DNA from 3 places in the Lysinibacillus sp. A1 genome. Region 3 is predicted to be linked to each of the others. Evidence: predicted binding sites of a transcription regulator. Region 3 holds the regulator's gene; each other region holds the start of a gene.
The links. The regulator NrdR, encoded in region 3, represses ribonucleotide reductase genes. The targets are predictions, from matches to a motif close to AACACNATATATNGTGTT.
Positions count from the first base shown of each region.

Region 1: a site for NrdR is predicted at 3,706-3,723, ahead of PI85_RS09325 (vitamin B12-dependent ribonucleotide reductase). Genes of this name have one in related genera too.
Region 2: a site for NrdR is predicted at 5,683-5,700, ahead of PI85_RS03720 (glutaredoxin). Genes of this name have one in related genera too.

Region 1 is NZ_JSZM01000011.1:317,282-327,532, reverse strand. It holds gene PI85_RS09345 (glutaminase) at 1-149, shown strand, start outside; gene PI85_RS09340 (amino acid permease) at 184-1,521, opposite strand; glycine riboswitch at 1,686-1,762, opposite strand; gene PI85_RS09335 (rhodanese-like domain-containing protein) at 2,162-2,548, opposite strand; gene PI85_RS09330 (biotin/lipoate A/B protein ligase family protein) at 2,753-3,583, shown strand; gene PI85_RS09325 (vitamin B12-dependent ribonucleotide reductase) at 3,771-6,341, shown strand; partial or broken gene PI85_RS09320 (hypothetical protein) at 6,821-7,109, shown strand; gene PI85_RS09315 (alpha/beta hydrolase fold domain-containing protein) at 7,421-8,359, shown strand; gene PI85_RS09310 (helix-turn-helix transcriptional regulator) at 8,591-8,797, shown strand; gene PI85_RS09305 (hypothetical protein) at 8,797-9,279, shown strand; gene PI85_RS09300 (DUF1385 domain-containing protein) at 9,411-10,251, opposite strand, start outside.
Region 2 is NZ_JSZM01000005.1:111,025-121,275, forward strand. It holds gene PI85_RS03695 (glycoside hydrolase family 5 protein) at 1-1,074, opposite strand, end outside; gene dut (dUTP diphosphatase) at 1,351-1,788, opposite strand; gene nrdF (class 1b ribonucleoside-diphosphate reductase subunit beta) at 1,800-2,768, opposite strand; gene nrdE (class 1b ribonucleoside-diphosphate reductase subunit alpha) at 2,756-4,849, opposite strand; gene nrdI (class Ib ribonucleoside-diphosphate reductase assembly flavoprotein NrdI) at 4,846-5,205, opposite strand; gene PI85_RS03720 (glutaredoxin) at 5,202-5,426, opposite strand; cobalamin riboswitch at 5,543-5,721, opposite strand; gene PI85_RS03725 (NAD(P)/FAD-dependent oxidoreductase) at 6,340-7,245, opposite strand; gene PI85_RS03730 (chitobiase/beta-hexosaminidase C-terminal domain-containing protein) at 7,723-10,251, opposite strand, start outside.
Region 3 is NZ_JSZM01000001.1:167,232-177,482, forward strand. It holds gene hflC (protease modulator HflC) at 1-676, shown strand, start outside; gene PI85_RS00740 (DNA polymerase I) at 861-1,277, shown strand; gene polA (DNA polymerase I) at 1,715-4,342, shown strand; gene mutM (bifunctional DNA-formamidopyrimidine glycosylase/DNA-(apurinic or apyrimidinic site) lyase) at 4,355-5,227, shown strand; gene coaE (dephospho-CoA kinase) at 5,241-5,834, shown strand; gene PI85_RS00760 (glyceraldehyde-3-phosphate dehydrogenase) at 6,039-7,061, shown strand; gene nrdR (transcriptional regulator NrdR) at 7,243-7,713, shown strand; gene PI85_RS00770 (replication initiation and membrane attachment family protein) at 7,730-9,094, shown strand; gene dnaI (primosomal protein DnaI) at 9,122-10,051, shown strand.

The DNA.
Region 1 (10,251 bases), on a different contig from region 3:
TCCCAGGTCATGCAGGATTAGATTCACCATTCCCTGCTGGCTGTGGCATAGGTATTTATGGACCAGCCATCGATCCTATTGGGAATAGTGTCGCAGGTGTCCAATTGCTGAAACATTTAGCGACAGAATGGGATATGACCATTTTTTAACGAATAGAAGATGACTTCAGAGTGAGCTCTGAAGTCATCTTTTTTTCATTTTATATAGAATGAATAGGGCAATAAACCAAATAGGTGTTAGTAGAAGAGCTGTACGTGTTGCCTCAGAAATAAACATCACAATTAATAGGAAAGCAAAAAACGCAAGCACTACGTAGTTAATAAAAGGTGTCAGCGGTGCTTTGAAGCTTGAGGCCTCATGTAGGGCACGATTTTTCCGTTTATAGATGATGTGAGAAATGATGATAATACTCCACACCCATATGAAGCAAATCGCACTAATAGTCGTTACGATACTAAAGGCATTCTCTGGCATTAGCTTACTTAACAGTGCCCCTACTGATACAACAATTGCAGAAATGACTAGTGCGTTACTTGGAACACTATTTTTATTGAGCTTAGCAAATGCAGGTGATGCTTGTTTATTTTTACCAAGATTAAAGAGCATTCGACTTGTTGAGAATAAACCACTATTACCAGCAGATGCGGCTGAAGTGAGCACAACAAAATTAATAATACCTGCAGCAATTGGAATACCCGCTAATGTAAATACTTGGACAAATGGACTGCTTGCGGCAGACATTTCATACCATGGATTGATACATAGGATGACAAACAGTGCCCCTACATAAAAGAGTAAAATTCGGAATGGTATTTTATTAATAGCAGAAGGAATGTTTTTTTGTGGGTCCGCAGTCTCGGCTGCCGATACCCCTACTAATTCCACACCGACGAAAGCGAAAATAACCATCTGGAAGGCCATTAAAAAGCCATATACTCCATTTGGAAACAGGCCGCCGTGGACCCAAAGATTATCTACTGAAACCGTCCCAGAGCTTGTTTGAAAGCCTGTCACTAACATAATAAGACCAAGGATAATGAGCGCCACAATGGTAATTACTTTAATGATAGCAAACCAAAATTCTAACTCCCCAAATAGTTTGACCGTTAATAAATTCAATAGTAGTAATACTACTAAACAACCAATAGCTGGAACCCACTGAGGGATATCAAACCAATATTGTGTATAAACCCCCACAGCGATAATATCTGCCATTGCCGTCATGATCCAACAGAACCAGTAGGTCCAGCCTGTTACATACCCTGCCCATGGCCCTATGTATTCGGAGGCAAAATCCGTAAATGATGTATATCCTGAATTCGAAAGTAATAGTTCGCCCAATGCACGCATAACAAAAAAGAGTGCCGTTCCGACAATTAAATAGGCAAGGATGATCGAAGGCCCTGCTAATGCAATGGCTTTCCCAGAGCCTAGAAATAAGCCGGTTCCTATTGTCCCACCAATGGCAATAAGCTGTACATGGCGATTTTTTAATTCACGTTTTAATTGTTGCTGTTCCACGTTAATCCCCCCAAAGATGCATAAAAAATGATGACTGGAAAAATAAAAAAGAGACTAGTTGTGACACTAGTCTCGGAAAAACGTCAGAATAACAAATACCATTTGATCACGGATGGTTCATGAAATCATCGTAACCATCATATGGCATCGCTTAAAAAAGCTGTTATTACTCCTCTGTCCTTTTGCCTGAGATAGTGAACCCTTCGGCGACGCACATTGCGCTCTCTCCAGAACTGCTCCTGCTATAGTTTGATCCATAGCATTCATAGCTTATTAATTTTTTATCATAAATATTATTTTAAGATATTATATATCCTAGCAGTGCTTTTACAATTATTCAACTAGAAATTTATATTATTTTCAGAAAAATAGAAGAATGTAGTGTATAAATGAAAATTACTAACGATAATTAGTATTTTTGGACATACAAAGATTTTCGTAGTATGCGCAAATACGAAAGGTTTATGTGAAGAAATGAAGAGGGGACAAGTGAGAGGAAGAGGATCATTATAGTATGAACGAGTGTAAGAAATAGCCGCTTAAAATTTTGCAATAGATATAATATAGTAGAAACTCTGAATTTTTTGTATAAAAAGAAGCCGTCTCCTAGTTCTTTGAGACGACTTTTTTTAGGGAAATATTAAAATTTTTTGGCTTTTATTTTACCTGTCCAAGTTTTGAAGCCGCCTTGAAGTTGGTAAATTTGGTTGTACCCACGTTTTTTAAGAAATAGTGCAGCACGTGAGCTACGGCCTGTATTTTGACAGTATAAATATACTGGTAAATCTGGGCGAATTTCTTTATAACGTTGACGTAATGTTGTGGAAGGAACATTTCGTGCGCCAAGAATGTGACCAGCATCAAATTCTTTTTGTTCACGAACATCGATTAGCTGCGCTTTACGATAGCCTTCAATAAATTGTTCTTGTGTTAAGTTGGTTACAGCTTTTTTGAGTCTTAGTGCATTAATACCGATGTATGCAATTACGACTACTAAAACGACACCGATTGTGATAAGTATGTCCAAGATTTTCTTACCCCTTTCTATCTTCTTTATTATTATAAAAGATGCGCTAGCGATAGTCCAATGAGTTTGATAAAATTAACTAGATTGTGGCGAATTCGTCGATATCGTTTGAAAAGCCACAACTTGAACTGTAACGTAATCTTCGTTAAGGTTGAACCGCAGGTGGGGCCTGAGGTATTTTTATAAATTGTAGGAGATGAACATATGACAACTTGGTATTTTTTAAATTCAGGGAAATGTAGTCCTTCTTTTAATATGGCACTAGATGAAGCATTACTTGATTGGCATAGTGAGGGGTTAATTCCACCAGTCATTCGTTTTTATGAGTGGGAACCGGCAACATTATCAATCGGTTATTTTCAGCAAGCCAAAAAAGATATAAATTTAGATGCTGTCCGTGAGCAAGGCTTAGGTTTTGTACGTCGACCAACTGGTGGACGAGCTGTGCTGCATGAGCATGAGCTCACATATAGTGTCATCGTAACAGAAAGCTATCCAAATATGCCAGAGTCAGTGACAGAGGCGTACCGTGTGCTAAGTGAAGGCATCTTGCAAGGTTTCCATAACTTAGGTATGGATGCCTATTTTAGTGTCCCTGATACAGAGGAGAAAAGAGCAGACTTAAAGAGTCCGAAAAGTGCAGTATGCTTTGATGCTCCAAGCTGGTATGAGCTGGTAGTTGAAGGGAAAAAAATAGCAGGAAGTGCGCAAACACGACAAAAAGGTGTTATATTGCAGCATGGTGCCATTTTATTAGATTTAGATCAGGAGAAATTATTATCGGTCTTTAATTTTTCGAGTGAAGAAGCGAAGGATCGTATGCGCAGAAAATTACCAGAGAAAGCAGTAGCGATTAACAGTCTTGTGGATGAACCTGTGACAGTTGAACAATGTGTGACTGCTTTTCGAGATGGTTTTGCAAAATCGTTGCAAATTGAATTAAAACCATTTACACTTTCTGAGGAGCAGTTAAAATATGTCCGTGCATTAGAAGAAAAAAAATATGCATCTGATGAGTGGAACTTCAAAAAGTAAAAAATGGTATAAAAAAATATTTTTAAGTGTTCAATCCTTGCTATTACAAGTAGTTACGATTCTATTGAAAAAAGCAAGAGTTGAATTGAAAATCTATATATAGTATCTTTTTTAAAGACATATACACAATATGTAGTGTTTAACAACACATGATATTGTGTATTTATTTTGTAAGGGAGGCAAAACGATGGTACTCACAAATCATCAACCCGATGTAAACAATCAATTTGAACAGTTAAACAAAGATATCGAACAATTCCCGCAGGTACACCCTGTAACGCCTGATATGCACATCACGCACAAAGGTGTATCAAGACTTGTCATGATCGATCGCTACTCGTTTAAAGACACAGAAAAGAAAACACTAAAAGCCGGTGACTTTGTTGTTTTAACGGTAAAAGCTGATCCAAAATTCCCTGCACGTGGTTTAGGGACAATTCAAAAGCTGGACATGACTACAAAAACAGCTGATATTTTGATTGAGGAAGATTATCGTAGCGTTTTAGACGATCCACAGGAGCAAGAAACGGGTGTGATTACGCGTTCAATTGACGTGCTAGAGAAGCCTCTTGAGATTTTTTATGAACAAATCGCTAAACGAAATGCAACAGGACTGGCGGTTGTTGAAAAAACACCAGAAAAACGCCAAGAATGGTTTGAAAAATTTTATGAGCAATTAGTGTCCTTAAAGTTCATTCCTGCTGGACGAGTAATCTACGGAGCAGGATCTGAAACAGATGTAACATTCTTTAACTGTTACGTAATGCCTTTTGTTGCGGATTCACGTGAAGGTATTAGTGATCACCGTAAGCAAGTAATGGAAATTATGAGCCGTGGTGGTGGAGTAGGAACAAATGGTTCCACATTACGTCCACGCAACACATTGGCACGTGGTGTAAACGGTAAATCATCAGGTTCTGTTTCTTGGTTAGATGATATTGCTAAATTAACACATCTTGTAGAGCAAGGTGGCTCACGTCGTGGAGCACAAATGATTATGCTTGCCGATTGGCATCCAGATATTGTGGAGTTTATTATTTCGAAAATGCAAAACCCTCGTATTCTGCGTTACCTAATTGAAAATACAACCGATGAAACAATCATTCGTCTAGCGAAAGAGAAGTTAAACTTCAAGCCACTTTCTATGCAGGAAGAAGCTATGTATCAAGGCATTGTAAACTATAAAAGCATTGAAGGTTTAGGTGGATTTGATACAGCCATTATTCGTGAGGCTGAAAATAAATTACGTGATGGTGGCACATATACTGTGCATAACTCAGAGTTTTTAACAGGTGCAAACATCTCCGTAACATTAACAAAAGAATTTATGGAAGCTGTTGAAAACGATGCTGATTTCGAACTGCGTTTCCCAGCGGTTGAAGAATACTCGAAAGAAGAAATGCATGCTTACAACACAGAATGGCATCATGTTGGTGACGTTCGTGAATGGGAGAAAATGGGCTATAAAATCCGCACATATCGCACGATCAAAGCGAAAGAATTGTGGAATTTAATTAACGTATGTGCAACATACTCTGCAGAGCCAGGAATTTTCTTTATCGACAATGCGAATGATATGACGAATGCAAAGGCATATGGTCAAAGCGTTGTTGCAACTAACCCATGTGGGGAACAGCCCCTTGCGCCATACTCAGTGTGTAACTTGGCAGCGGTAAACCTTGCACAATTTGCGAATAAAGATAACCAAACTGTAGATTACGAAGCACTACGTGAAACGGTTCGTGTCGGTGTTCGTATGCAGGATAATGTTATTGATGCAACTCCATACTTCTTAGAGGAAAACCGTGTACAAGCACTAGGTGAGCGTCGTGTTGGTCTAGGCGTAATGGGTCTAGCTGATTTACTCATTTATTGTGAGAAAGAATACGGTTCTGAAGCAGGTAATGCTTTAGTCGATGAAATCTTTAAAACAATTGCTGAAACCGCGTATGAGGCGTCTACAGAGCTTGCTAAAGAGCGTGGAAGCTTTCCATTCTTAGTAGGTGCTACTGACGAAGAAACAGCTCGTTTACGTAAAGCTTTCACAGAAACAGGCTTCATGCAAAAAATGCCTGCTCACATCAAGGAGCAAATTTTAGCAACAGGTATCCGTAACTCCCATTTATTAACGGTTGCCCCAACAGGTTCAACAGGAACAATGGTAGGCGTAGCAACAGGTCTTGAGCCATACTTCTCCTTCACTTACTACCGTTCTGGCCGTCTAGGTAAGTTCATTGAAGTGAAAGCTGAAATTGTAAAAGAATATTTAGATCGTCATCCAGAGGCTAATGAGCAAGAGCTTCCAGAATGGTTTGTAACGGCAATGGAGCTAAAACCAGAGGCACATGCGGATGTACAATGTATTATTCAAAAATGGATTGATTCATCGATCTCTAAAACAGTAAACGCGCCAAAAGGCTATACTGTACAACAAGTTGAAAAAGTATATGAGCGACTATATAAAGGTGGCGCTAAAGGTGGTACGGTCTATGTGGATGGTAGCCGTGATTCACAGGTACTTACGCTAAAAGCCGAAGAAAATGATATGGATCAACTATCATTTGAGGAGGAATTAGTAGAAGAACATACAACACGTCCAGTCGTATTAGTTGATACGATTCAAGCACTAGAGTCCACGACGGTAATTGGCTCGGACGTAGGAAATACATGTCCAGTATGTCGTAAAGGAACAGTCGAGGAAATGGGCGGCTGTAATACTTGTACAAACTGTGGCGCACAGTTAAAATGCGGCCTGTAAATTTTATGTTCTAGTTTCTTTGAATAAAAGAATGATAACGGTAATAAATTTTGATTAAAAGTAACCTCTTCGGTATTATGGCCGTAAGAGGTTGCTTTTTATATTTTTCTGAAAATTATAGGTTTGATATGACTTCAGTAGAATCAAAAACTTATTCGACTACATGTTCATTATCTATTGAGAGGATTTTGATGAATGGGTTTGGACAAAGTTCTGGTGCCGATTAGTATTGTACTTAAAGGAAGAGTGGGATACTTTTATAACAATGTTTCTGGTAATAGGCTGATTATGTTGGAATATATGACCTTATGGTGAAATCTCCATTAAAGCAAGAATGAATCATTACCAATCCAACATTTATATATAGGAGTCGCATCAGGATAGTGTGGATTTACAATGATGATAACAATAATTTCCAATTAAGGGCTGGGAACATCCTCATTACAATTTATGTCTATATTGAAAAGGGAGGTAGAATAATGTGGTTACTATTCGGACTTATTGCTATAGTAGCAACTTTTATAAATCTTTACATGTATACAACAGGTAAAGATTATAAACTAGCGATGGCAATGGGGTTATCATTTACAGCATTGACACTTTGTTCGGAATATAGTTTTGTATCTAGCTGGGTACAAGTAGAAGGAAGATTGGGCAGCTTTAGAGGATGTAGTACCAGGTATGGAAAGGGCATTATGGTTTTTGACAATTGTTTCTATCCTACTAAATATAGCACCTATACTTTTACAGTTGAAAAATAAAAAATAATACTGATTCGGGTTCATACGGATATACGGTAAGCAAAATTAAGTTCTCAAAAAACGCTTTGGGAACTTCATTCATTTTAACCCAGCTTTATTTCTTCAAAGAAGCGGATAGATATTTTATATTTAACAGGCAAATTTGAAGGAGTATACGCCATTTTGTGGAATTAAAATAATGTTCGGTCAAGTGTAATAAAGTTTGATGACAACCCTTATTTTGTAAGGGACTTGCTTATGACATTTGATTTAAGGCTTGTTTGTTAAGGGTTCTCATACATCCAGCTAGGTAAAAAAATGGTGAAAGGGGAGAAAGTAATGAGTGTAGTGATTTTTAATGGAGAGCGCTCTGAAGAAAGTGTTCAATTTGAAAAGTTGTTATTTTCCCAGAGTAATAAAGTGAGCTTTTCTAGTGTTGAAAATGCTAAACAGTTCATCAAGCAAAAAGCAACTGTGAATAATCAGCCCTATGTCATTGGAGATGATGTCCAATTTTTAAGTGTTAAGGATGAACAAACTTTTGAGGATATGCAAGTTTTTACATTAAATGATCAAAAGTCCTCGAAACAAAAAGTGATTCTCTATATTCATGGTGGCGCTTGGACGAATCAACCGTTAAATTTACACTGGCTGTTCATGGATAAAATAGCACAAGCATTACAGGCAAAAGTTATTGCCCCGATTTATCCAAAAGTACCTCATTTTAATCATAAGGACACGTACCAAAAAATGCTGCATCTCTATAATAAAATTTTAGAGACGGTTGAAAGTGCCAGTCAATTAACTATTATAGGAGATTCTGCAGGAGGTAATATAGCACTTGGTTTGGCCCAGCTTTTAAAGCAAAATCATTTGCCACAGCCACAAGATATTATTTTACTATCGGCTTGTGTTGACCTAAGTCTAGAAAATCCTCTTATCCCTGAATATGAAGAAAAGGACCCTATGCTAGCTAGTGAAGGAATGGGGGTCATCACAAAGCTATGGGCAGCTGATAAGGATTTAAAGGACCCTCTGATTAGTCCAATTTATGGTGATTTTCAAGGTCTAGCGAGTATTACTCATTTTATTGGCACCCATGAAAGTTTATATCCAGATGCAGTAAAGTTTGATGAACAACTAAGCGAGCAAGGGATTGATATTACAACTTTTGTTTATCCTAAAATGAACCATGTGTTTGTTGTCATGCCCATCCCCGAAGCACTAGATGCTCAACAGAAAATTATAAATATTATTCATAGTAAAGTGTTGAAATAGAAAGGATTACGCTAAATAAATAGTGTGGAGATCCCAAGTGTGTTTTGATTTTTCAAAACACGCTTTTTTTATTTCCTGTTTTAATAAACGGATTTTTACGCAAAGCCGGCTCAAATCTCATTGTTTAAACAAAAATTAAATTGTAAAGCTAGCTTGACATAATAAAAGATGTAAAGTAAACTTTACTTATTACTAAATGTACAGTTTGCTTTACATTTATGAGGAGGCATTATGAAAAACAGAATTCGTGAATTGCGGAAATCGAAAAAGATTACGCAGGAGGATTTGTCTAAGGTAGTGGGTGTCTCACGACAATCTATCATTGCAATTGAATCGGGAAAATTCAATCCATCATTAGAGCTTGCCTACAATATTTCAAAAGCGTTCAACTGCACGATTGAGGAAGTTTTTATTTTCGAAGAGGAGGGAATGGCGTAATGGGATTTTCTATAGGGGGTATTTTGGGACTGTACGGCGGGATGATTTTTGGCATCCTTGGCTGGTGGTTTGGAAGGAAAAAGGCGAAGAAAAATAGAGGGTTAGATGAAGTACACGACCATATTTGGCAAAAGGCGAAATCTTATTCATGGTATTTGACGTTAGCAGCAATTTATATTTTCTTTTCTTTAGTAGTGTTTGGGATTAAATTAAGCACTGCCATGGTTTTAGCTGTCCTTTTATTTGTACACTTAGGGAGCTGGGCGATCATTGGGCTCATTTTGACTATCAACATGTACAGACCAATACCTTTTAAGCCTTCTTATGTGAAGTTAGGTATAAGTATCAATGTCGCATCACTACTTATTTTTACCATTATCTCGATCCTAACAAATAATTGGCTGTTTTTATTATTCAGTATTCTGCCTAGTATGATGGGGATATTTACTGCCCTTACAGTCAGTAGGAAAGATTCTAAATAAATTTAGTTGTCCGATTCATCCCTTTGGATAGGTTTATCGAGCTGCGATTATGGCATTTAAACGAAAAATGCAAGGCTAGCATCTATATAAAAAAGGCAGTTCCAACAACTTACGTTGGGACTGCCTTTTCCTTAATCATGATTTAATGTTGCTGCTATTTCTGGCTGTTGCTCTACTTGAAGTAGCATATTAAAGGATGCAATGGCAACTTCCACTTGATCATCCTTTGGTTCGCGAGTTGTTAGCAATTGAAGCCATAGACCAGGATAGCCAAGGAATCGTAATACAGGAATATTACGGCAAGCATTTGTTGCCTGTAATACTTCAAATGATATTCCTAGTACTACTGGAATTAATAAAATACGATCTAAAATACGTAGCCATAGCGGGTCAGTTGGCACGAAGAAATATAAGAACATGCCGACAAAGACTGTGAAAAGAATGAAGCTACTACCACAACGATAGTGTAGACGTGATTGTGCTTGGACGTTTTCAACTGTAACGTCTAAACCAGCTTCATAGCAGTTGATGACTTTATGCTCCGCACCATGGTACTGAAATACTCGTTTGATGAGAGGCGTTAACGAGATAAAATATAAATATGTGAGCAGTAATAGTAGTTTAATACCGCTTTCAAGTAAAATTTGGCCCGTTTTTCCTTCAATCCATTTAGAGAAAAAATCAGCTATAAAAACTGGAATTAGTGTAAAGGCAAATTTTCCAAATAAAAAGGAAAGAATACCTACTACAGCAACCCCAAGTATCATTTGAAGTTTGGATCCTTCTTCTTTATTTTCTTCTTCTTCACCAGGTACTACATCATAACGATCCCCTGCAAATTGCATATGACGAGAACCTAAGCCTGCTGATTCAATCAACGCGACAACGCCTCGAACAAATGGGATTTTTTTAAGCTTTTGTAAAATAGGCTTTTGTACTTTTTTAAAATGATAATAATCAATGGAATCATCG
Region 2 (10,251 bases), on a different contig from region 3:
CCAATATGCTTCTTTGACAGGTTTATTACCTAATTCAAAATCCATTCCATCCCATGTATCTTCACGAAATGCATAAAATGCCCAGTGCCAGCCATAATCATTAAAAATGTCAATTAAATCCCTCATATATTGATCCGCTCCATCAACCATTCGGTTAATGCCAAATTCTTCTACAATAATTCGGTTGTTTGATATATTGTGCTTTTCTGCCCATTTAGCAACGGGTGCTAAAAAATCTTTTAATGAAGTTTTATCAAACATTTTTTCATTCTGATCATCCCCGACTTTGACCTTACCAGGATAAGTGTATGTGAATCCTTTTTTTCGATTTTGACTTGTCATTTCATACGGTTCATACATATGGAAAGCATACAGCACATTTTTGTCTTCTATTGGTTTTAAATAGTTTATTGCCCAAGGTGTAGCAAATAAACCCGAATCTAAAATAATGGGTGTATGCGTATCTACAGATCGTATAGAATCTACAATTGTTCCATAAAGTCTATTTAAATCTGCTGGCGTGTTTTCTATCTTGTTGTACCATTTGTCATAGTCTTCTGTCCAAAAATCATTAAAACCAGTGGCTGTTTCAGGATGAGGTTCATTAATTACGTTATATCCTACCACTGCGGGGTGATCTTTTAAGCGCACGGCAAGATCTTTCCAGAAAAGCGCTGCTTGCTCATGATAGTTAAAGTCTTGCCAAATTCGGTCATCATTTTCATAGTTATTAAACTGTCTCCAACGGTTTCCCGGAAGACTAAGGACAGTCAGTACAACTTTTGATCCTCTTGCATATGCTGCATCTAAATCTTCTTTTAACATCTTAAAATCATTTTCAACAATTCCCTCATACTGATCTGCATTGCCGATTAAAAAATCTTTATTCGGCGTAGCATCAGGTTTATCATCAAATAAGAAATCTCTTTCCTTTGCCCATTTATCAGGCGCTAAACGGATAAATTCAATGTTGAATTCATTAGCCTCTTCATAATTTTCTGGCAGAGAAGTGGAATTCATAAAATTTGTACCTTTTCTTTGCTCATCCCAAAAACCATTTTGCATCTGTGGCATTGCCTGTTTCTCTTGTTTCTCTTGTTTCTTTTGTTTTTCTTCTTGCTCCACAGAACTACAGCCAGTAGCAAAGACGACTATTAAAGCACACCAAAGGGAAACTATCATGTTGAACTTATTTTTCATTCTTTTCCTATGATTTATTTCTCTCATATTATCACCTCATGTAAATCGTACTGAACCTACGTTACACGAATGTGACAATTTTAAAAAAATAAAAAGGATTGAGTTCAGTATTAAACTCAATCCTAATATACGGCTATTTAAAACTTACTCTTATTTTGTACCACTCGCTCCAAATCCAGAAGTTCCACGAACCGTTTGAGATAATTCATTGACTTCCAGTAGTTGAATAGTAGGGACAAATTGAATCACCATTTGGGCAATTCGCATAGATTTTTCTACTAAGAACGTATCCTGACCATGATTAATTAAAATAACACCGATTTCCCCTCTATACCCTTCATCGATTGTTCCTGGGCTATTGAGTACTGTAATACTATGTTTTAAGGCTAGTCCACTTCTTGGTCGAATTTGTGCTTCCGTTCCTTTAGGTAATTCAATTTGAATGCCTGTCTTAATTAATTTAGCCCCTCCAGCGGGTATCTCTACAGTTTCAATGGAATAGAGATCCATCCCAGCATCACCGGGGTTAGCTTGCATTGGTAGCATTGCATCTACATGCATTCTTTTAATTTTTACTTCTACGTTCATTGTTCTTCATCCTAACGATTAAAATTAAATGTGTCATCTGTAATTGGCGCTACTTTTGCTTTGGCATAGGTAGCCCCCTTTTGTGAAAAGAAATCATATGTGGAGCCCTCATTACGAATTCCATTCATGACGATCGGATTCACTTCTTCTTCTGGGAACATGGCTTCAAAGCCAACATTCATTAAGGCCTTATTAGCATTATAACGCACATAGGCTTTTACCTCAGGCGATAATCCTGTCTCCGCATAAATATCCTCGGTATATTTCATTTCATTTTGATATAAATCCAGCAATAATTCATAACCCCATAATTGTAAGGCTTCTTGTTTTTCTTTAGAAAATTGCTTATATAGATTTTGAGCAAAAAACCCTACCGCTACGCCATGAATGGATTCGTCGCGCAAAATGAGAGAAATAATTTCAGCACTGTTTCTTAAAAAACCTTGTCCACCTAAGTATAATGGGTAGAAAAATCCAGAATAGAAAAGGAAAGATTCAAGCATAACGGATGAAAACATCGCTTTCCATAAGCTCTCAGAGTCCCCTTCTTCTATACTATTATAAATATCCGCAATTTTATTTGCCTTATATTGTAAATATTCATTTTTCTTTACCCATTCAAAGAGCTCGTCTATCTCCTCGTTTGTACAAAGCGTTGTAAATATATAAGAATATGATTTAGCATGTATTGCCTCAAATGCATCAAAAACGGTTAATACCGCCTTTTCCTGTAAATCATCTGTATAAGCAGCAACACGATTCATTCCTATATTCGTCTGAACGGTATCAAGCAAAGTTAGTCCTGCAAACACCTTTTTATATGTGTCCTGATGCTCAAAACTTTTCCACTGCTTAATATCTTTACTCACTGCAATTTCTTCTGGAAACCAAATTTGCTTCCATTGCTGGTCCCAGAAAATTTGAGCAAGTTCACTAGTTGCCTTATTCCAGTTGACTGCCTCATACACTATATTTGACATGCTACACACTCCTCTAAGCTTTGTAATCGTTGACGAACATAGTAAACGGACTTGATCCCTTTAACCCATGCATAAATGTATACTTTAGCTAGTTGTTCTGTTGTCCAATTGTCAGTGACATAAAGAGTCATTGAAATACCTTGGTCAACGTGTTTTTGAGAAGCTGCATATAAATCAATTAAATCATAAGGATCAACATCATAGGCCTCTACATATAAATGACTGTTTTCGTTTGTTAAATGTGGCATTGGATAAATCGTGCGACTATCTGCATAATCACGAACCTCTACACGCTCTGTACAAGGAGAAATGGATGCCGTACAGCTACGAATATACGAAATACTGCCTGTTGGTGCTATCGCTAAACGATATGAATGAAATAGACCATATTCCATAACATCTTCCTTTAATAATTCCCACATTTTATTAGTGATAATTGGAATGTTGCCAAGTGCTTTTAACACAGCGGGTGATAGCTCTTCTTCATTCTTATTTACATATTGATCAAAATAGCTACCTGAAGCATAATCGCTATCTTCAAATCGGTAGAACGTTTCTGCTTTTTCTTTAGCCATTTCCATCGATGATTTAAGCGAATAATAGTTCATTGCTTCCATAAAGCGGTCCATGAAATCAATAGAATCTTTCGAGCCATACATGATGCCCTCCGTAACAAGATGTCCATGGAGATTCATACAACCTAGCCCTACTGAGTGCATTAATCGATTCGCTTTTGCCACTGATGGGACATTTTTGATGTATGTCATTTGTGACACATTTGTTAATAAGTGCATAGCTGTATCGATTAATGTTTCAAAATCATTTACTTTACTCGCTGCATGAATATCAATTGACCCTAAATTACACGACACATCTAACCCATATTCGTTAGGCTGATCTTGATCTGTAATGACACTAGTTTCTTGAACTTGTAAGATTTCAGTACATAGGTTTGACATTTTTACACGACCGATATTTTTTAGTGGATGTACTTCATTGACATTATCATCAAAAATTTCAAAAGGATAACCTGATTCAAATTGAGCTTTTTTCACCTCAGTATAGAGTCTACGCGCATTCAAACGTTTAATTTTACGGATTTTAGGATTATCAAGTAGTTCATAGTACATTTCTGAAATTGAAATTTCCGACATTCGTTTACCATATACTTTAAAAATATCATATGGACTAAATAACACTATATCTTTATCACGTTTCATCAGATCGAAGAAAATACTTGGAATAATAATTCCTGTTGATAGTGTTGCGAGGCGAATTTTATCATCAGCATTTGGTTTTTTTGATGAAATGAAATTCTCTATATCTGCATGGAAAATATTTAGATAGACAACTCCTGAGCCATTTCGTTGACCAAGCTGATTAGAATAACTAAATGAGTTTTCTAATAATTTTGCAACTGGGATAACACCACTTGCACGATTTAGTATTTCTTTAATTGGATCACCTAAAGGACGTAAATCCGTTAAGTTGACCCCGACCCCTCCGCCTAGGCGTGAAAGCTCTAAACAATAGCCAATATTTTCAGCAATACTATTCATAGAGTCATCCATTGATAATTTAAAGCAGCTTACTAATTCACCACGGGCTTTTTTCCCACTATTTAATGCAGTAGGTGTTGCAGGCTGATAGGCTTCCATCATTGCTTCAACAGAACGTTTTGCTAGCACTGTGTTCCCTTGTGCTAAGTACAAAGCAATAATGACAATACGGTCCTCATATTTTTCTAAGATTTCTTCACCATCACGACTTTTCATAGCATAGCTGTCATAAAATTTGCTTGCACTCATAAATGACGGGAAGCGGAAATTATAATCATATGCTTTTTTGTACAGCTTCTTTATAAAATCCATCTCGTACATGTCGATAAAATCTTTTTCGTAGTATCCCTCATCCACTAAATAGCGGATTTTTTCCTCTATATCTATAAAATAACGTAAACGTACGTTGACATATTCTAAAAAGTAGCGGCGAGTAGCCTCACGGTCCTTTTCTAACTCTAGTAGCCCCGTTGTACTATAACGATTCAGTACGTCATTATTAAGCTTTAAATAAGTTTTCATCCCATTACCCTCGTTTCATAAAACGTTTGTATTGCTTCATAATCTGTTTGATTGCCACGCAAATCTAATTTCCTCACTAAGGGTACATGATAGGTAGTAGCAATTTTCTCCCCAGCACCACCAAATACATGATGTCCGAAGTTACTATTGCCACTAGCAACTACTCCTTTACAAAAATCTCTATTTTTTTCTAAAAAACGTTGGACTTTTGCTGGAATGTCACCTAATCCATCTGTATATGTAATTAAAAGATAAGGCTTATTCAAGCTTAATTCCTCAGAGAGTTCAATAGATTCTGCCCTTAATTTAGAAACTACATTACGGACATTTCCTGTACGACTAGCGTAAACGATCATAGTGTGATCATCTCAATACGAGAAACAATTTCCTGAACATCACCTATAAATGTTTCATCCACCTCTAAAACAGGCACACTTAAAAAACCTGCATCTATAATTGTTTGTTTCGCTTGTTCATCATGATCAATATTAACAATTTCTGCTTCAAGTCCTGCTCGTTGTAATTCGGATTTTACCCATAGGCATTTTGGACAGATTGTTTTCGTATAAAGTTTCATAGTAATCCCTCTTTTCATAAAATAAAAAAGCTACCTCTTCTAGAGAGATAGCTTAAATGGAAACGTTAACATACTAAAAATACTGACGTTCCCATCTCTTAATCCCCGAAGAAATGATAAATTTGTTTTATATAGGCAGGTCTCCTGGCTTTGCTTCAATCTCTGATTTCCTTCCCATGCGAATGCACAGTGGTTATAATCATCGTCAGCTTAACAGTTGCGGGGACAGCGTCGGAATAGTACCGAACTTCCCTATTAAACTACATATAGTAGTACCTACACAAAACGAACACAATATATTGTTTTTCGATAGTTTTAAGTGTACCATCCTTTATATAAAAAGTAAATCGAGAAATAAAAGTTCATCAATTTGAGACTATTCATATTTTCTGACATATCCTTGTAAGAACGAACTAAAATATAATCATATAAGCACGAATGCGATAGCATTATTTTATTAAAAAATAAGAAGTAAAATAATAGTCGCTTATTTACCTAAAAACGTAGCCACCCTAGTAATTTTATACATAAAAAAGGCATCTTTCCTTTACAGTAAAGATGCAATTATGTGTAAAACTATGAGTATGATGTAAATCTCGCATCCTACTCCATACATCCTATCTTCGTAAATTTTTTTATTGTACTAGTCTAAAGTAGGACCCCTCTCTTGCGATGATGACACATTTTCGTTTCGTCATAACATAACGACGACTACTAAAATGTGCTCAACCTACAGGCGCGAGGAAACCAATCGTTCTACCCTTTTCAACTAATTTACAATGAATATGTACCTTTTCTAGTTATTCTATATTTATTTATAGTATAACATATTCAAGTTCATTCTCCGCCAGCTTGATTAGTCCTATTAAAAATAGCTGATGAATTTTATATGACTCATCAGCTAACCATAAATTTAAAACCTTTCTATTGTTATATCCATATTTATGCTTGTAGCAGCCTTAAAACCTTCCGCAGCTGCAATCATTAAAGAAGAGGGACCACCCTTTTCCGTTTCACCTGCAGTATATATCCCAGCCGCAGTTGTACGTCCAGCACCATCAGTCATAACTGTTCCATTTTCATCAACTTGACAATTTAGCTGTTTAGCAAATTTATTGGGACGATAAAAACTTGGCACAACAAATCCACCAGCTCTTAAAATATTTTCACCTGTTTCTAATTCAACACTCGATAAGTTACCATCATCCCCATGTAAATCTTTAATAGTATTTGTATACACCTTAATTTTCTTTTGTTCAAAATCATTTTGAACCTTCTCAGAAAGTTGATGACCATTCGTAAAAACGATTAAATCCTGTGACCAATTAAAAACCAATTTCGTCATATGACTAATATGCTCCTCGTTTTCTGCAATGATAGCCAATGGCTTGTCTCGCAGCTCCCAACCATCGCAATATGGACAGCTAAATAAACTTTTACCATAATATTGTCTGATTTGCGGGAGAGGAAATTCCTCTTGTATTCCAGTAGCTAACAGTATTTTTTCAGATATATAAGATTTATTTTCCGAAGTATTGACTAGAAATAAACCAGTTATATCATCTTTAATTATTTCTCTGACGGTTTGATCCATCATTGTTATAGAAGGATAAGATTCTATATCTTTACTTGCGAGATTCTTAAATTCTTGTGGCTTTATCCCATCTCTTGTTAAAAAACCATGTGACTCCTGAGTTACACGATTTCGATTTGTTCCATTATCAACTAGTGCAACCTTTCTGCGCGCTCTTCCTAATGTTAAGGCAGCACTTAACCCAGCAGGGCCTCCACCTATAATCATACAATCATATTGATTCATCATTATTTCCCTCCACACCACAATATATTAAAGACCTTTAATATCTACAATTAAGGCAAAAGACACCGCTAATTATATGTATGATATCTTTTTCGTTCCATTTGTTAAGCCCATTATATATTAGTCCTTGATCTCAATAAAAAAGATACAGTTTAGCTGGTTGGGTCTAATCACTCTATTAAGGACTTAACATATCTATAATATCTATTTATTTTTTTCTCGTCAAATTTTTGGTTTGAATGTTTGAAATACTGTCTAAGCACCGTTAATTGAAGTACATCTATTCACTTTAGAAAAGTAACTCCGTTTATCTACTTTATGGAGATGAGCCCAATCTCCATTTTTCAATAGTTATTGATGAAAAAAGTAAAAGCCACTCCAATTGTATTTGGAATGGCTAAATATGATCCATGCAGTCTAAATTAACAAGTCCCTAAATGATTGACATATGCCTAACATTCTTACTGCAAGTAGTTATTACTTAAATTCAATTTCCTCAGCCGAAGCGCCTTTTGTATACGTTATAGTGGCTCCAGCAGGTAAATTACGAATTTCTTTTACATTTTTTCCTTCGATAATAATTTCACCAATCGCCGTACCTTTAAAATCAAAAATCGCATTTCCTTTTTTAGGACTGATTGTTACAGTTTTGTCTGCAAATCCTTCACCATGAAATTCGGCATATTGACTAAATACTGCAATTCCATTTTTAATATTAGTATTTTTTCCTAACGTTAATGAAATACTTGGACGATTCATTATTAATTTACCAGTCTTATAGTTATTAAAGCTATATACATTTTCAGGTACTATTGGTGTTGGTATTTCTTCTTTTCCTGCTTTCAAATCAATTTGAACTAATACAGGGTCATGATCCGATGCTCGCCCCTGCGCTTCTGTAAAGTTCGCATTAATATGAATCATGTCTATGGCCGTAACGTTAGCAAGATTATTCGAAACTAAAATATGATCCAACACTTGATTGTTCCCTTGGAAGAAGTACGTAAAACGATCAGTCTCTGGGGCTTTATCCACCATATTCGTTAAAACATCACCTTTTAATGTTTCAAGTGCTGGTGTGAATTCAAAGTCATTCATGTCCCCTGCTACAATGATATTTATATCCGGATTGATGGCAAGACCTTCATCGATAAAATCATTGATGGCTTGAGCAAGCTGACGACGTTTTGTTACTGATTCTAACACTGGCGGCTGAGTTGGTCCCCACAGTGAACCATCGCCTCCTTTAGAATTTAAGTGCGCTCCTATAATGACTACATGCTCTTCCTGGAATTTGAATTCCGCCGCAATTGGTTTACGTGTATCTGCAAATTTAGTTGGATCAACAAAGCCTGGATTTAAAGCAAGGCTTCCATCTGCTGTCCACCCATTCGCTTGGTCACCCGCTCCCTTTGTACCAGTCACTAAAGAAACACGTGTCGGATTATATAAGTAGCCTACACGAATATTACCACCAGGCGCACCGCCTACTGTATTGTTAATAGGCATTACGTCAATCCAATCATAAGCAGGTCCACCAGCAGCTTTAATCGCATTAATTAATCGCATATAGCTTTCAGATGCATCAGCATTTCCTGAATCATTTTGTCCATCATTATCTTGTACTTCGACTAATGTAATAATATCTGGTGACTTCATATTTTTCACAAATGTCGCTGCAATTCTGTCTACTTTTTCATTAGATGTATTGGCAGGATTATTCGAAAAGTTTTCGATATTATAGGAAGCGACATTTAACTTGTCCAATACTGGTTCAAGATGCGTCACTTCTTGCTGAAGATTTGCCTTTGTCACATCAGGAAAGACTTTATTCGTGTTCAGTCGATAGCCGTCTGTAAAGTTTTCTACAAATCCGATAAGTGGATCATTAAAACGATCACCCGAATCATAATTTTTTCCAGCTACCCCTTCAAGCATAATTTTTTCTGGATTATAATCGTCGGCTGCAATATTTAAACCGCCATTCACATTAAATGTATTATTTGTTGTGCTCGGTACAACAATTGGTGAATCATTATTATAAATCGGTCCAATCACTCTCGCATCCGGGAATGATACTCGCATATATTCAATAGATTCCCAAAAATCAATACCATCTTCTTGTGGATCAAAAATTGCAAAGCCATCATTATCAATAATTTTATTTGGTGGGAATAGGTCCTCTCCAATAACAAGTACTTTTGGAACTTCTGCTGTACCTGTTTTTGTAATATTCGTTGCAGAAATTTGCGTATCTCTTAAACGAGAGTTTCCACCCACTTCAGTTACATTCCCTGATACTTTAATAACGTCCCCTACTGCTACATTATGTGCCGACTTACTTACTCTGATCGCTGTTGATTTTACGCCATCGAATGTCGAATCGCCCTCTTGCATAATGAAGCTACTTGAATTAATAACGAATGTTACAATTCCTTCTACATCACTTACTGTTAAATCGACATAAGGTGATATATGGCTTGCCCCTTGAATATCGCTAATTGTGGCATTTTCAGTATCAATAATCTCATAAACAAATGTAGCAATCGCACTATTCGTTAAACCTTCTTTCACTGCAATCGCTTTAATCGTCAACGGTTTATGAACAAGAATTTCCCCTGTATATTTTGTACTAGCTGTAGTAGGTGTTGAGCCGTCCACTGTATAATAAATCGTTGCATCTTCTGTCATGGTAGAAAGTGTAACGTTCGTACCAGCTGTTACCCCACCAACGTGAGAAGCTTTAATATCCTGAACCTTTGATACATCTTCAATAATGCGAATAGGGAGTAGTTGATGATTTGTATATTGACCAACAATACCGGTAATTTCCCCATACGTTTTTCCACTTACTAAACCTGAGTCACGTGTTTTATCGTAAATAGCAAATGTGCCTACATCATCAGTTCCGGTAAAATTTTGACCTGAACCAGTAATGGCTACATTTTTAATCGTTACTAATTTTGATTCATTGTCTTCTGCAACCTCAATACTTTTAATAATGTT
Region 3 (10,251 bases):
GACCTATAATATTTCAGAGGAAGAAATTAATACAAAGGATAAAAAAAGAATTATCATCGATAACTATGCTGTTTGGCGTATTACAGATCCAAAAGCTCTAATATCCAATGCAGGTACACTTAGTAAGGCAGAGACTCGAATGGAGGAGTTTATTTACTCCGTCATAAGAACAGAGCTTGGCCAACTGCGATACGATGAGATTATTAATGATGAAAAATCTTCACGAGGAAGCATCAACGATCGTGTAACAGAGCGAGTTAATGAACTGTTACAAAATGACAAGTATGGTGTAGAAGTAGTGGATGTACGTATTCGTCGTACAGACTTACCAGCAGAAAATGAACAGTCTGTATTTACCCGCATGATTTCAGAGCGTGAATCAACGGCTCAATTATATCTTTCAGAAGGGGATGCAGATAAACGACGTATCGAAGCCCAAACGGACCAACAAGTGCAGGAAATGTTAGCTACAGCGAATAAGGAGGCATCCATTATTCAAGCTGAGGGAGAAGCAGAAGCTGCGAAAATATACAACAAATCATTCTCTCAAGATCCTGAATTTTACTCTTTATACCGTACGTTAGAATCCTATAAGAAAACGGTTGGAGAGGATACGGTCATTATTTTGCCAGCATCATCACCTTATGCAAAAATTTTATCTGGTTATTTAAAATAATAGATAGCAAAGTCGTCTTCCCTATTAGGGAGGCGACTTTTTGTTATTATAAAAATTATAAATATCCCTACAATTGACTTGTTATATTGTGAAAATAATAGAAACATACAAATTTCTATTCCCCAACTGCCTATAATTTGATAGAATGATAATGTTTAAAAAAGAACTGTTGGGGGTAATAGCTGTGAAATTGCGAATTAGCACTTGGCTCCAAAATGTTGGAATTGCTTGTAGTATAGCATCGTTATTGACTCTGTTCTTCCGCCTATCTGATTTTGCATGGATGACAAAGAGTGTTTATCATATACCTGTATTTTTTGTCAGTATCTTTTTAGTTAGTATTATTATTGCAAATGATGTAAGAAATCTGTTTAAAAGGTTGTTTTGGTATGAAAAACGTAAGGTCAAGCGTCCTATATGGCAAGTCGGTATTGGCTTCATTTTCTTTTTAGCTCAAATTAGTGCTGTAATGGTATTTAGTAAAGAGTTAACACAGCCACAACTGGGTGGAATGCCATTATTTTTAGTATTTGCCTTTATGAATGCCTTTATCTTAACGATTATATATGAAGAAATTTTTCATCGAACAGCCAATCAGTAATATCTATAATAGAACTTTCATTCACTGGGACTTTCTCTGTGAATGGGAGTTTTTTTACGTTTTTATGCGTTGAATACGAGGAATCCTATACTATCGAGGCGAACAAGTTACTAATTACATTAAATGAGGCAATAATATACACTGATCCTGTGACAGGAGAAACCTCATTACCTGCTGTTATGGATTTTCACAATAAAAGGTTCACATTCGCTATAGGTTGAAATGCAATAGTGATGGATAGCATGTTAAAAGTAATAGATAAAACAAAGAAAGTGCCGGATAGCAAGCCCAAAGTGGCGGATAAAACCAGAAGAGTGACGGATAGCGAGTCAAAAGTAGCGGATAACCTTAGGGAGGACCTGTCTGCTTTTTTTACTTGAAATGTATTGTTATGATAAAGTAGAAGGAAGTAGAAGACAACGCAGGAGGATAATATTATGACAAAGGAAAAATTACTATTATTGGACGGTAATAGTTTAGCATATCGCGCGTTTTTTGCGTTGCCATTGTTGACGAATGATAGTGGAATTCATACTAATGCTGTGTACGGCTTTACAACGATGCTACAAAGAATATTAGAGGAAGAGCAACCAACGCAAATGTTAGTGGCTTTTGATGCTGGAAAAACAACTTTCCGCCATGAAACCTTTACAGAATATAAAGGTGGACGACAAAAGACGCCACCAGAATTATCGGAGCAATTCCCTTATATACGCAAGCTAATTGATGCTTATGGAATTAAACAATATGAACAAGATCTATATGAAGCGGATGATATTATTGGGACGCTGGCAAAAGAGGCTTCATCACAGGATATGGATGTTATCATCGTATCTGGAGACCGCGATTTAACACAGCTTGCGACAGAGCAAGTAACGGTTTATATTACGAAAAAAGGGATTACGGAAATTGAGAGAAACACGCCAGCCTTTATTGCCGAAAAGTACGGTTTAACGCCCCTACAAATTATTGATATGAAGGGCTTAATGGGGGATTCTTCAGATAATATTCCTGGTGTGCCAGGTGTTGGCGAAAAGACGGCTGTCAAACTATTAAAAGAGCATGGCTCCGTTGAGGCACTTTACGAGGCGATGGATACATTGAAAGCTTCTAAGATGAAAGAAAAGCTCGTAGCGAATGAAGAGCAGGCTAAGATGAGTAAGAAGCTGGCAACGATTTTTACAGATGCCCCAATTACCATTTCACTAACTGATCTCGCGTACCATGGACCGAATGAAGAAGAATTGATCAATGTATGGCGTGAGCTCGGCTTTAAATCACTGCTCGAGAAAAGTGATTTTACTGTGCAGGAGCAAGAGCAAGCACCTTTTGATTTTGAACAAATTCAAGAAGTACGACAAGAAGACTTACAAGATGTGATGGCTGTACATGTTGAGCTAGAGAATGAACATTACCACACTTGTGCGCTACTTGGAATGGCCCTATCTGATGGGACCAAGACTCAATACATTCCTTTTGACATTGTGGCAAAATCAGATATTCTTCGCCGCTGGTTAGAGGACTCCTCAAAAATAAAATATATGTCTGATTCCAAAGCATCTCAAGCAGCATTAAAACGAGCAGGTATTCAATTAGCTGGCGTTGACTTTGATTTAGTGCTTGCTTCATATATTAATAATCCTGGACTTAGTGGGGATGATGTTGCCACTCTTGCAAGGGAGCTTGGGTATTATGATGTACAAGCTGATGAAACGGTCTATGGCAAGGGAGCCAAACGTGCTATACCTGAAATAGATAAGCTTGCACAGCATGTTAGCCGAAAAGCTTATGCTGTCTGGTCATTACAGCCGAAGCTAGAAGCATTATTAAAGGAAAATGAACAATTTGATCTTTATAAAGACTTGGAATTGCCACTGGCAGCCATTTTAGGTGAGATGGAAAGTGAAGGCATTACCGTTAACCGTGCTACGCTCGAAAAAATGGGCCAAGAGCTTAATGAAAAGCTTGTTGTGCTTGAACAAGAAATTTATGCGGTGGCAGGAGAAACGTTTAATATTAATTCACCAAAACAATTAGGTGTTATTTTATTCGATAAATTAGGTTTACCTGTTATTAAAAAAACGAAGACGGGCTATTCAACGGCTGCTGATGTATTAGAGAAGTTAAAATCCGAGCATGCCATTATTGAATATATTCTGTTATATCGTCAGCTTGGTAAATTACAGTCTACTTATATTGAAGGGTTGCTAAAGGAAATCCATGAAAAGGATAGCAAGGTGCATACTCGTTTCCAACAAGCCTTAACCGCTACAGGACGACTAAGCTCAACAGATCCAAATTTACAAAACATCCCTATCCGTTTAGAGGAGGGACGTAAAATCCGTCAAGCATTTGTCCCTTCAAATGAGGATTGGATACTGTTTTCGGCGGACTATTCTCAAATCGAATTACGTGTACTCGCACATATGTCGGAGGATAAAAACCTTGTAGAGGCCTTCCGTGAAGGAATGGATGTTCATACACGAACAGCGATGGATGTATTCCATGTATCCGAAGAGGAAGTTGATAGTAATATGCGTCGTGCAGCGAAGGCTGTTAACTTTGGGATTGTTTATGGTATCAGTGATTATGGTCTATCACAAAATTTAGATATTACCCGTAAGGAAGCGGCAACGTTTATTGAGAAATATTTCGCTAGTTTCCCAGGTGTTAAACAGTATATGGATGATATTGTGCAAAATGCGAAGTTCAATGGCTATGTTACAACAATTTTAAATAGACGTCGTTATTTACCAGATATTACGAGCTCAAACTTTAATTTAAGAAGCTTTGCAGAGCGTACGGCGATGAATACCCCAATTCAGGGAAGTGCTGCGGATATTATTAAAAAAGCGATGATTGATATGGATGCTCGACTAAAAAAGGAAAATATGCAGGCAAAGCTACTTTTACAAGTGCATGATGAGTTAATCTTTGAAGCACCTAAGGAAGAGATTGCATTGCTAGAAAAAATTGTGCCAGAGGTAATGGAAAATGCAATCGAGCTTTCCGTACCGCTTAAAGTAGATTTTAACCATGGTTCGACATGGTATGAAGCAAAATAAGGAGGGGTTCAAATGCCTGAATTACCAGAGGTAGAAGGTGTCGTCCAGGCATTGAAGCCAAAGGTTGAAGGACGTACAATTCAACATGTAAAGCTATCTGAAAGGGTACACTTTTCTTTTAGTGAGGGGAAACAATGTATTGTTAAGCAAGCAGAGCCTGATGCATTTGAATTAACGTTGTCTGAAATGACGATTACAAAAATTGAACGACGTGCGAAATATATTTTCTTTCACTTATTGAAAGATGAGGTTCCTTATGTACTTGTTAGTCACTTAGGAATGACAGGTGCATGGTTTGTTGTGAATTCACCAGAAGACATCGATGAAGCAAAATTCCAAAAGCATATCCATGCTACATTTAAGATGGCTGATGGTGGTTACTTAATTTATTCAGATATACGACGCTTTGGTGAACTTCGATTTCTGACAAAAATTGAAGATCATGTACCATTAACAAAAATGGCGCCAGAGCCGTTTGATGAATTAGCGTGTGATTTTTTTATAACAAAATCAACATTATCGAAATATGCGAATAAAGCAGTAAAAGAAGTGATTATGGATGGGCAAGTCGTTTCGGGCTGTGGCAATATTTATGCAACGGAGGCGCTGTTTGCTCAAAAAATTCATCCTGCACGAAAAATGAATCGTATAAGTGAGAAGCGTAAACGAGCACTATTTGAGGAGATCGTTGCTGTTTTGCGTCAAAGTATTGAAGCGGGTGGTTCAACCATCTCTGATTATCGAAATATTAATGGGGAAGCTGGGAGCATGCAGAATCGTTTGAAAATGTATGGGAAAAAGATATGCCCAACATGTGAAACGGCAACAAGTCAGATGACGATTGGTGGGCGAACATCGGTTTTTTGTCCAAATTGTCAACATTAAAGGGGATTTAACAATGATTATCGGACTTACAGGAAGTATTGCAAGCGGAAAAAGTACAGTAGCAAAAATGATGCTCGAACTAGGATTACCGATTGTTGATGCAGATATTGTAGCGCGAGATGTCGTCGAGCCAGGAACGGAGACACTGGCATTTATTGCAGAAAACTTCGGCCAAGATATTTTACTAGAGGATGGCAATTTAAATCGGACAATGCTCGGAGATATTATTTTTCATGAGCCTGCCAAACGCAAAATTTTAAATGATATTATGCATCCGGCCATTAGAAAGGAAATGCTACGACAACGTGATGCCTACTTAGAGGGTGGCCATGAGCATGTTGTCATGGATATTCCCCTGTTATTTGAAAGTAAGCTTCAGCATTTTGTAGAGCGTATTATTGTAGTGTCGGTAAGTGAAGAGGTTCAGCTTCGACGCTTAATGGAACGCAATCATTTATCAAAAGAGGATGCCTTAGCACGCATGCACTCACAGTTGCCTATGTCTGTCAAAGAAAAGGGAGCTCATGCGGTCATTTATAATAATGAGAATCTGGAAAATACAGAGGAACAATTAAAGAAAATTCTAGCTTTCTGGGATGTAATTTAAAGTGTTTCGAGCTAAAAGTGTGTAGTAAGTAAATCTTGCTACACATTTTTTTATGGGCAAATGCCATAATAAAAGATAATTTTTCAGAAAATAAGAACTTTTATAATATGACTATTTAATGTTCATCTTTTTTAAAATTGTGTTATACTAATCACCATAAAGTATATAATTAATCTGAGTATGTACTCACAGGAGGATTTTTAAATGACAGTATCAATTGCTATTAATGGTTTCGGACGTATCGGACGTATGGTTTTCCGCCAAGCGATCGTACAAGAAAATTTAAATATTGTTGCTATTAACGCTAGCTATCCAGCAGAAACGTTAGCACATTTGATTAAGTATGACACAAATCACGGAACATTTGAAGGTACAGTAGAACCAGCAGGCGATGCTTTAGTTGTAAATGGCAAACGTGTTCAAATTATTAGCGAACGTGATCCATTAAAATTACCTTGGGCTACAATGGGTGTTGATATCGTTATCGAAGCTACAGGTAAATTTAATGAACGTGACAAAGCAGCAATGCACTTAGAAGCTGGCGCGAAAAAAGTTATCTTAACAGCACCTGGTAAAAACGAAGATGTAACAATTGTTTTAGGTGTGAATGATGACAAACTTGATATTGCTAAACATGATGTAATTTCAAACGCTTCTTGTACAACAAACTGCTTAGCACCAGTAGCAAAAGTATTAAATGATACATTTGGTATTGAAAATGGCTTAATGACAACTGTTCATGCTTATACAAACGATCAAAAGAACTTAGATAATCCACATAAAGATTTACGTCGTGCACGTGGGTGTGCACAATCAATTATTCCTACATCTACAGGCGCTGCCAAAGCATTAAAATTAGTTCTACCTGAGTTAGAAGGTAAAATTCATGGTATGGCACTTCGCGTTCCAACACCAAATGTTTCTTTAGTTGACCTTGTAGTAGATTTAAATACAGATGTAACAGTTGATGCTGTTAATGCAGCATTCGTAAAAGCTGCAACAGAAGGTCCAATGAAAGGCATTTTAAATTTCTCAGTTGAACCACTAGTATCTTCTGATTACAACACAACGACTTACTCATCAACAGTTGATGGGCTTTCCACAATGGTATTAGGTAACCGTAAGGTGAAAGTACTTGCTTGGTATGACAATGAGTGGGGTTACTCTGCACGCGTGGTTGACCTAGTGAAAAAAGTGGCTAATGCATTAGAAACGGTAAACGCATAATATATTCATTTTGAGCACATTGAAATCTAACTGGTTTCAATGTGCTTTTTTTAAAAACTTTCCTTGTACTTTAGGTGCTTTAGGTTTATCATGAGCTCACTACGTGAATGCACTTTTCTTATATGTAGGAAATTTGTTATAATAGAAATATTAAATTGTTGTAAACCAGGAGAGTAATTATATGAGATGTCCATCTTGCCAATTTAACGGAACGCGTGTTGTGGATTCGAGGCCAGTAGATGATAATAAAGAAATTCGTAGACGTCGTGAATGTGAGTCATGTGGCTTCCGTTTTACAACGTTTGAAAAAATTGAAGAGACCCCATTAGTTGTAGTGAAAAAAGAAGGTTCACGAGAGGAATTTAGCCGTGAAAAGGTACTTCGTGGACTTATTCGTGCCTGTGAGAAACGCCCAGTTGCGCTTGATATACTGGAGCAACTTGTCCTATCAATTGAAAAAGATCTTCGTCGTATTGGAAATTCAGAAGTACGCTCAGAAGATGTCGGTGAATTGGTAATGGATCGCTTAGCCAAAATTGATGAGGTGGCGTATGTCCGTTTTGCATCGGTCTACCGACAGTTTAAAGATATCAATGTCTTTATCGAGGAGATTAAAGATATTATTCAACGTCAAACGGAGCAGAAATCATAGAAAATAGAGAGGATGAATGACGTTGATTCATTTATTTAAGGAATTGCAGCCTGGCGATCCTTTTGACATTCGTCTACCTCATGCATTTTCTACTCAAGAGCGTCAATTAGTAACATTATTCTATCAACCGTTAACGGGCTCAGACCCTATTAGCCTTTATTTAACTTTATGGGCAGAAGCAGAACAGATACCAAAGCCGCAAATGACACATTATTATTTAATGAATGTGCTCGGACTGCCTATTGGTAAAGTGTTTGAGGCACGTATAGCCCTTGAAGCGATTGGTTTACTACGTACATGGAAAAAAGAAAATGCTGGTGAGCGAAGTTTTTTATATGAGTTACAGCGCCCATTAGATGCGGAAAGCTTTATGAAAGACCCGTTGTTGTCGATGTTTTTATTTAGCAAAATTGGAGAGCAGGCATATCGTAATTTACGGCAACGGTTTATATCCCCTGTGAGGGACGCGGATTTTAAAGATGTATCTCGTGCCTTTATAGATGTCTATAAGCCCGTTCATTCCAATATTCCATCAGATTTACAAGTAGATACGAATCGTAAGGATAAACAACAAAAGGTGTATCCTTTTTATTTGGAGCAATTTGACTTCGATCTGTTGCAAGCAGGTTTATCTGAGCAACTGGTGCCATCCAATTTACTGACATTAGAAGTTCGTGAGGCTATTGCTAAGCTGGCATTTTTATATCACTTAACAGCGCTTGATATGCAAAAAGTAGTGATTCTTGCTTTAGACGATGATTTAGGGATTTCCCAAGAGCGCTTACGCAAGGCAGCTGCTGATTTCTATAAGTTAACGATGTCAAAAGAGCCACCAAAAATAGCGAGAGTTAGCGAGCCATTGCCAGTAGAAGAAACTGGACAAAAATCAAAGGATCAGGAGCTACAACACTATTTAGAGACTACGGCTCCTATTCAAGTGTTGCGTGACATTAATAATGGGAAAGAACCTTTGCAAACCTCTGTACAACTTGCCGAAAGTTTAATTGTGCAGCACGGCATGCCGATTGGGGTAGTCAATGCGTTACTTGAGTATGTTATGTTAACAACGGATATGAAGTTACCTAAAAAATATGTGGAAACAATTGCGGATCATTGGGTTCGTAAAAATATCCAAACGGCTAAAGAAGCAATGGAGCTTGCACGCCAAGAGCATGATAAATATACAACTTGGAAAAATAAACCTCAAACAACCACTAAAACGAGCCAGCGAGCTAAGGGACGTTCAGGACATCAACGAGAAGAAAAAGTCCCCGAGTGGTTTTATAAACGTGATGAGAAACAAGAGGAAAGTACTTCTAGCACGATAGATTTTGAAAAAGAACGTCAAAAAATATTAGAGATGCTAGGGAAAAGTGAATAGTAAAGAAGGTGAGCAACAATCGAACCTATAAATGGACCATTAAAACGAGCTATTAATGTACCCTCGTTTCAAGAACGCTATGAAGCCATGCGACGTGAAATTTTAGAAAATCCACGCGTCCAAGAATTTCTAGCACGTCATGCAGATGAATTAAGCTACGATAATATCGAACGAAATTTACCTAAGCTCCATGAATTTATTAGTCAATCTACGGAATGCTGTGGTTGTGATAACACAGAACATTGTACAAACTATTTAAAAGGCTTCCTTCCTACTTTAAGGGTAGTTCGGAATACAGTTGAAATTGATTATGTACGCTGTGAGCAAAAAATTAGAGAAGAAGAGCGTCGGGATGTCGCGAATATGATTGCTAGTATGCATATGCCTAAAGATGTGCTTCAAGCAACGATTCACGATTTAAGTATTGATGATGAGTCTCGAGTGATGATCGCCCAAAAAGCAGCGCAATTTGTTAAAGCGACAAAAGAATCGGGTCATTTACCATCAAAAGGTTTTTACTTATACGGTAAATTCGGCGTAGGGAAGTCTTTTGTACTTGGTGCACTTGCCAATGAATTAGCGTCTATTAAAATACGTTCAGTTGTTGTCTTCGTGCCAGAATTTTTACGGGAAATGAAAAATGCTATTGGCGATAATACATTGAATGAAAAAATAGACTATATAAAAAAGGCTCCAGTTTTAATGCTCGATGATTTAGGGGCAGAAACAATGACCGCATGGACAAGGGATGAAATTTTAGGGACTATTTTCCATTATCGAATGGCTGAGCAATTGCCAACGTTTATTACATCTAATTTTAATTATGGAGAATTAGAACACCATTTAGCCCAATCGCAAAAAGGTGATATTGAGGTTGTCAAGGCGGGCCGTATAATGGAGCGTATTAAAGCCTTAACAGAGCCAATTGAAATGCGTGGCAATAACCGTAGAATGTAACATTGGTAGTTGCATTTTTCGACAATCGAGCGTATACTGACTCATATACTAAATATCAATATGCATTGATGAGGACATGAATTTTGTGTATCAGCTTCTAGAGAGGGAAGTCAACGGCTGAAAGCTTCCTAGTATGAACGCATCATTTACTACCTACTGAGCAGCGAAAGGGATAATCTTTCGCCGGTCCCTAGCCCGTT